2 regions of the Paenibacillus sp. FSL M7-0420 genome follow, and region 2 is predicted to be linked to the other one. Evidence: predicted binding sites of a transcription regulator. Region 2 holds the regulator's gene; the other holds the start of a gene.
What was found. Region 2 encodes LexA, which represses DNA repair genes until DNA is damaged. Its sites were predicted from a motif close to CGAACATATGTTCG; they were not measured.

Region 1: a site for LexA is predicted at 1,687-1,700, ahead of MKX51_RS22380 (YolD-like family protein). Genes of this name have one in related genera too.

The regions. Positions count from the first base shown of each region.
Region 1 covers NZ_JBBOCJ010000001.1:5,256,529-5,260,279, forward strand. Annotated here, with positions in the region: gene MKX51_RS22365 (WGxxGxxG family protein) at 1-149, opposite strand, end outside; gene MKX51_RS22370 (M15 family metallopeptidase) at 225-911, opposite strand; gene MKX51_RS22375 (hypothetical protein) at 1,090-1,251, shown strand; gene MKX51_RS22380 (YolD-like family protein) at 1,292-1,627, opposite strand; gene MKX51_RS22385 (GNAT family N-acetyltransferase) at 1,903-2,328, shown strand; gene MKX51_RS22390 (hypothetical protein) at 2,416-3,018, opposite strand; gene MKX51_RS22395 (PH domain-containing protein) at 3,220-3,711, shown strand; gene MKX51_RS22400 (glycosyl hydrolase) at 3,729-3,751, opposite strand, start outside.
Region 2 covers NZ_JBBOCJ010000001.1:3,930,133-3,933,883, reverse strand. Annotated here, with positions in the region: gene MKX51_RS16670 (hypothetical protein) at 1-46, shown strand, start outside; gene MKX51_RS16665 (hypothetical protein) at 62-421, shown strand; gene MKX51_RS16660 (hypothetical protein) at 513-734, shown strand; gene MKX51_RS16655 (hypothetical protein) at 849-1,067, shown strand; gene MKX51_RS16650 (L,D-transpeptidase) at 1,147-1,485, opposite strand; gene lexA (transcriptional repressor LexA) at 1,674-2,300, opposite strand; gene MKX51_RS16640 (LysM peptidoglycan-binding domain-containing protein) at 2,498-2,914, shown strand; gene MKX51_RS16635 (DUF896 domain-containing protein) at 3,024-3,233, shown strand; gene MKX51_RS16630 (hypothetical protein) at 3,281-3,751, shown strand, end outside.

The DNA.
Region 1 (3,751 bases), 1.3 Mb from region 2:
GTGCTGTGCATGCCCGGAGCGGTGGTGCTCATAACGCCCGGAATCGTAGTGGTCATACCGCCCGGCGCTGCTGCGGAGATGTCACCTGCTCCGAGCAGACTCATGGACAGGACCGTACCGCAGGCAAGACTTGTGATCAGCTTGTTCAAAATGTTGTGCCCCCTTCATGGATGTGGTTAATCGCTGATAATTTCCCCATCCGGCACAGCATCTATGCAGAGAAGTTATTCCTTCACAATGTTCACGGTCTTGCTGGACGCATTATACGTGACCTTGGCTCCAAGCGCTTCCGCAATCGCACGTACAGGCGCATAGGTAACCGCATCGTCCATGACGCCGGTCGTCAGCTTCTTACCGTTGAGCGTAATATTTACCGGGATATCCTTGTTCACCTCTGGCTCACCTCCGGTTATACGGCTTAGTGCGGCTGCACTCTGCTGGGCAGTAGGCCGCCGGCCTGCCTTCAGGTCCTGGATGGTAAGGCCGAAGCTCATCTGCAGATGGGCGTAATCCTTGAAGGAGGTCCAGTCCCCGCCCCATTCGAACCCCAGCTTCTTCCCCTCCTGTACCACCTCTTGCCAGTCTGCCACCTTGTCGCCATCCCCGTCACGATTCATATCCCAGGACACATTCCTGCCATCCGGCAGCAGCAGCGCGAAGTCTATCGCGAGGCCGTAATTATGGAAGCTGTCGCCTCCCCGGGCATTCGTTACAATGTCGCCCTTCTTGGTTCTCCCTTGAGCATATAGCTCATTCTGCTGCGCTATCGTGCGCATGCCCTGCGTAATGAGGATCTGCACCCCCCGGTTATAGCTCCGTCTAATCAGCTCGTTCGCCCCGGCCAGTACGGCCGGATGCAGCTTCGCCAGCCTTGCGGCCGACTTCTGCTTGACCTGCTCCAAAGTAAGCATCTACTCACCCCCTGGTATAGTATATGCCCGCTTTGGCCGGGCGGTTTACGCCGATGACCATTTTTTTCGCAAAATGAGCTGTGCAGCACCTGATCTCCCCGGATGAACTGTGTGCCTACAGGCCAGAATAAGAATGCAGACCGCAAGTCAGGTCATTCTAACGGAAAGGGGGATGAACATGGAGATATACAGCGACAGCTACAGAATAGCCCCGCTTAGCGACCAGGAGGATGTGGTGGAGGTAATCCGCCAGGCGGAGTCGGAAATTGCCCGGATGACCGGGAACCCGGAGGTCACGCTGATTGCCTATGAGAAGACGGGCACCGCGGCAGGTAAATGAAGCTTGGACCCGTGCTGATTCCAGGCAGAACGGTTATCTTTTAGACAATATAAGCCTCCACAATGTCATCTACCAGCAGCCACTTCCATTCCTCCGCCCACCGCAGCTTGAATTCACGCGAGTGGGTGTGAATGGAGGTCACGAACCCGCTCAGCTTCCTCTGCTCCAGAGGACCATACAGCACCAGCGTAACCCGCACATGACTCCGCAGCGATAAGGCCAGCGTATGCTCAATCTCCTCCAGCTTCTGCTCGTCCAGCACCGGCTTCAGGCTATGCCAGGTCTCCCGTTCGTCCCTCCTGATCCCGCCCTTATGCTCCGTCAACATGATCCGGCTGCTCTCCCGCAGACCGCCCGCTTCAAGCTTCTTGCCCATTGCTATTCCCCCACTCTGTTGTTTATAACCCGGACTACATCATCTTGCCGCCCACAAACCGAACGCATGTTTGTATTATATCTGCGATCCATCTTGTTAGGCAAGCAGAAATTAATGTCAGGCCAAGGACGCTGAAGGAGAGCTTCAGCTAATCATAATACAGGGTTGAACTAGCACCACACCTGCATGAAAACAGCCATCCCGTGGTTCTAGTATTTTAGCTAATCTGATGCCATCATTAGGGTAATGGGGTAGAAAGGACGGAGATGAAATTTATGATTAGAGCTGCAAATGTGGAGGATCGGGAGGATATTTCCAGACTATTAACGCAATTAGGTTACCCGGATACCGAGCTTTTTATGAAAGAGAATATAGAAAGACTGCTTGCTGACCCCAATGAGGAGTTAAAGGTCTATGAAGCGGAAGGATGTGTTATCGCCTGTCTTTCCCTGCATTATATCCCGCAGCTGGGCATGAGAGGAGATATCGCCTCCATTAGTTATCTGGTTGTGGATTCCTCAGTTAGAGGGAAGGGAATCGGACAGGAATTAGTGGAATTCGCCTCAGCTTCCGCCCGCCGAAGAGGATGTGCCAGTATCCAGGTTCATTGCCATGCCAGAAGAATAGAGGCTCATACATTTTATGAAAGACAAGGTTTCAGGGAGGCCCCTAAGTACTTCTCAAGAAGGTTGGACCAATAATTCAATCCACAGCAAAAAGACGCCTACAGTAATGCTGTACAGCGTCTTCATCCGAACCCTTTGGCGTATAACAAGTCTTGTCTCTGCTTATTTCACTGACGAAGTCCCTGCGCTTCCAGCACCCGGTTCCTGCTTGGCATCTGTGCCTGCATCTGACACGGTTCCCGGTACGGCTTGCTCCGGTTCAATCAGTCCTGCGGCTTCTCTGGCTTCATTCAGCTTGGAGATGCCGTAGAGCATCGCTATGTCCGCCTGCTCATTCATCGTGTTGAATTCCTCAGCGGTCACATCGGGCGATACTGCGCCCTTGGAAGCCTTCTCCTTGATCTGATAGGCACTCTGAAAAGCAATCACAGAATCTCTAAGCAGCTTCTCGATCGTATCCGGCAGGCCACCCGCAATCTTGATATCGTTCACATGATCTGCAAGCTGAGATGCGGTATCCTGGAAGCTGTCCACAGCCTTCTGGAATTCTTTGTCTGTCGCTTGTCCGGTGGAATAAGAGGTTAGCGTGGTGTTGAAGTTCTCAAGCGAGGATTTGCCCATTTCGTCGAATTTCGACATTTCATTGTAAAAGCTCTGTACCGTCTCCTGTACCTCTTCCGGGGATGCCGGTTCAGCACTGTTATTGCCGCAGGCACTGAGGATCATGACGGCCATTAGCAGTCCTGCAAGTAAAGCTTGTCTCATAGTTAATATCCCTCCACTTAACAGAATAATATCGATTTTTGTTAAGTGCAAATGAAATTAATGTAAAATTCGGCGTAATGAAACATATGTCAGCAGATAAGCGTATTCATAGGGAGAAACGGCGGTCAATAACCCGTTGATGACTGGCAATTCCTGTTATACTATAATGAATTTATCCGTTCAAGGAGAGGAAGATCTATCATGGCTTATTGCACAGCATGTGGTGCGGAATACAAGCAAGGTGCCAAATTCTGCGGGGAATGCGGGGCAGGCACAGAAGAGGCCGGTTCTTCGGCAGCAGCACGGCGTCCGGCGGCTGGCCATAGCTCCGGTCCCGAGCAAGAATTATGGCAGGGCAAGCCTGCCGGCATCTCCGACCGTCTCAAGGGGCTGATCGGACTGAATACCACCAAGTATACGATTACGTCCCAGCGGATTATGGTGAAGAGCGGACTGATCGGCAAGGATGTCGAAGAAATTGAGCTGCTGCGGGTCAACGATTTCTCCGTCACCCAGTCGGTTATGCAGCGCATGCTGGGCATCGGGACGCTGATCATTTTGTCGGATGATGCTTCATCTCCGCAGCTACCCTTCAATAGAATCCGTAAGGTTCAATCTGTCAAGGATATCCTGCGCCAAGCCGTCCGTGACGAGAAAATCGCCAACAACATCAGCTACCGCGAGCATATCTGACGCTTCGTTACTCTTTGTTATGGAAGGTAGAGGGCTCCTG
Region 2 (3,751 bases):
GAATCCGCTGGGGGTCATGCTGCAAGAGATACTATATATTCTGTAGTAGAGGGGGAAAAGAATGAATTCGCGTTATGATACGCCAAGCCCTGCACGCAGAGTCCGCAGGAGATCGGGCGGTAAGTCGTTACTGGTCCTTATCCTTGTTCTGATTGTGATGGCGGTTACGAATCCGGGAAAGGAAGCATTCAGTGAATATTCTGTAAAGAATCTGGAGAATACGATTGATCAGGAAATAGGCGACGGAATTAGCAAAGTGGTGGCCCAGCCTGTAATTGAGTCTTTGACCGAGAGGGATAACTACATTTTGTTCTCAGTATTCAGTGTACCAGACCTTAAGAATACCAATTTTTTTACCCGGGATGGCGGGGCCACGAAGAAGTATATCGGATTGTTCAAAATCCTTTTTATTAAGCTGTAAATATGGTTTACATATTGTTCCATGACCCGGTATAATTGAATAGATTCGAGACGGAATCTTTAATATGGTTGTGGAACAAGGAGGAACGAAGTTGAATACGGCTTATAAAGTACTGTCCAGTGATGCTGATCTATTCGCTGCCGCACTGGCACAGGTACAGGTCTACGTCGTTCAGCTGGTTGATGGCAAACCGCATGTGATTGCTGATTATGCCGGACCTGTACAGAAATGGACACCGGAGTACATTGTGCTGGCCGGAATGACTTATAGACGCGATGAATTTGAATTCCGGGTACGATTGAACAAGAAGTAAGCAGATTCGCTGCCCACTACCTGCAGCTCTAACTAACATTACTGCCGAATCACACAATCTTTGGAGCCATTCTTGGCATCTCTTATACTATCCAAGTGTAAAAGAGGTGTAAAGATGAACCAAAGAGAACGTAACCGGATTCGCAGAGCCATTAATGTCCTGCTGACACAGCGGGCTGTCCTGCTGGAGAGACTGGAAGAAATCAATGAGAATCTGCGTAGAGTGCCTAGAGGTTCGCGGGCCAGAAGAGAGCTGCTGGCAGCCAGAGAATCGATCCGCGAGGCCATTCGTTTGAATACGGTGGCTATCCGTCTGTTGAGAAGTGTACTGTAGTCTGTATCCTCTCTAATTCATAGGAGTCACAGGAACCCTTGGGGCGCAATCTGGCGTCTCAAGGGTTTTTGCGACGTTCCTATTCCCGGATGGTGACACGGGTACCTATGGGAACGAGGGCGGCTAGAGCCAGAACATCTGCGTTATACATTCGAATACAGCCGTGTGAGACCATGTGGCCGATGGAGGATGGGTCATTGGTTCCGTGGATGCCGTAATGCGGCTTGGACAGTCCCATCCAGAAGGCACCGAACGGACCGCCCGGATTGGGCTGTTTGTTAATGATGGTGTATTCGCCTACAGGCGAGACGGTTAACATTTTGCCGATGCCGACAGGGAAGCCTCTGGTGACAACGTCATTATCCAGCAGGTACAGCATGCGCTGTGACAGATCGACGATAATTCGGTAATTGGGCATACAGATCAGCACTCCTTTGTAACAGGATATGTGCGGAGCTATGCAGCGGTTCGCAGAAAAAATGGCCAAAAAGCCGAATGCGAACAAATGTTTGTATACAGCTTTTTGGCCACTACACGAAGTAAAATGAACATAAAACAGGCTGCTTCGCATGGTGCGGAGCAGCCTGTTCTTAAGCGGGGAGTAGATTAGTGGATATCGCGGAATAATCCGATGACCCGGCCCAAAATTGTAACGCGGTTGAGGCGGAGAGGCTCGTACGCCGGATTCTCCGGCTGCAGCCTGATATGATCCCGTTCTTTGTAGAAGGTCTTGACAGTTGCTTCATCTTCTTCGGTCATCGCTACAACAATATCGCCGTTGTCGGCAGTCTGCTGCTGGCGCACGATGACATAATCCCCGTTCATAATTCCGGCATCCACCATACTGTCACCAAGGACAGATAGCATAAATACCTTGTTATCACCTACATAATGAGCAGGCAACGGGAAGTAATCCTCAATATTCTCTGTTGCTGTAATAGGAACACCAGCTGTAACCTTACCCACTACCGGGATGCGGGTAACGGTCTGGACGAATTGATGCACATTCTCTGAATCTTCCTGGCCGAGTAATTCAATGGCACGCGGTTTTGTTGGGTCACGCCGGATCAGGCCCTTCTTCTCAAGCCGGTCCAAGTGACCATGCACGGTGGAGCTGGAGGCCAGTCCGACAGCCTCGCCAATCTCGCGGACGGACGGAGGATAACCCTTGCTGCGGACTTCATTACGTATAAATTCCAGGATCGCCAGCTGACGACTAGAAATCTTTGACATCGGTATCAACCCCATATACTATGTTTGGGAAAATTATAACATAGAACTTCCGTTCGTACAAACATAAGTTCTAAAATGAGGAAAATAAGAGAACGGAAATAAAGAGAACAAATGTTCCGAAAAAACTATTGATCGAAACACATGTTCGTGTTATATTATTTTCGAAAGCAAGAACATGTGTTTGGAGGATGATAATCATGTTAAAGTATAGTACATACAACAGCATCTACAATAATGAGGATATCAAGGTGTCCGCTCCCGGTAATCCAACTGCTCATAGTAATGTAACCAAGATCAAGGACGCGATTCTTCATAGTGTCGCTGCGCTATCATCGCTATTCCGTCAGGTCAGCCTGATGAAGCTGGTTCTGGTGCTGATGCTTGTTATTTCGGGATTCACTGTGGTGGGGAATGTTTTTGCCGGTTCGGTTTCGTCGATGAAGCCGGATAAGCGGATTGTAGTCGAACGCGGGGATACCTTATGGAGTATTGCGTTAAGCAACAAGCCTGAGGACATGAAGACAGCCGTATATATAGAAGGAATAATGAAGAGTAATCATTTGGAGAACAGCGTCATTAAGGCCGGAGATATTCTCACTTTACCTGTATATTGAAGGAATGTGTCATGCTAATGATCGACTCAGAGAGCTTTCAGGGGGTAGACCTTGACAAGCTCTTTTTCTCATGGCAAAGTTAAAATGAATTTAGAGGGAGGGAAACGTATTGAATATTGACGAATTGGTCGCACGCATCAATGAATTGGCACGCAAAGCTAAGAACGGCGGCCTGAATGAAGAGGAACTGGCTGAACGAGCCAAGCTCCGCGAGATTTACCTGGGGAATATCCGCACTAACTTTCGGGCCCAGCTTGATACTATCGAAATTGTGGACAATCCGGAGCATGAAGAGGGCAATAACGGACTTAAGCATTAGCCGGTTGCCTTTTCATAGATAATACAGGATGACTAGGGGGAACTTACATGGCCCGTTCTTGGGAAAGAATGGTTCAACGCAACACCAAGCAAATTAACCAGCAAAGAAAGAAGCAGGGGAAGGACTCCATTTACACTTCCAGCACTAAGACTGCTGCGAAAAGCATCGATATTTTCAAAGGCCGCAATATTGTATTCCCCGTTGTACTGATGCTGCTTGGCATCATGTTCTGGGTGGTCGGCTCAATTGACGAAGCCAAAGGAAGCGGGATTCTGGCCAACTGGCTGGGTGTAGTGCTGTACTTCCTGCTTGCTGCGCTGCTGTTCTTCCGCCGTCCCTTCCTTAAGGTTGAGCGTGCGCGTATCTCTACTATTAAATACAACCGCGAACGCTTCCTGGCTGCGGCGGATATTGAAAAGATCACTTTATCGCGCAGTGTAGTTACTATTAAGTATAAGGGTAAGCGCAAGCAGTGGATTTTCTCCAAGCTGATTAACCGATATGACACCGCTGCGATG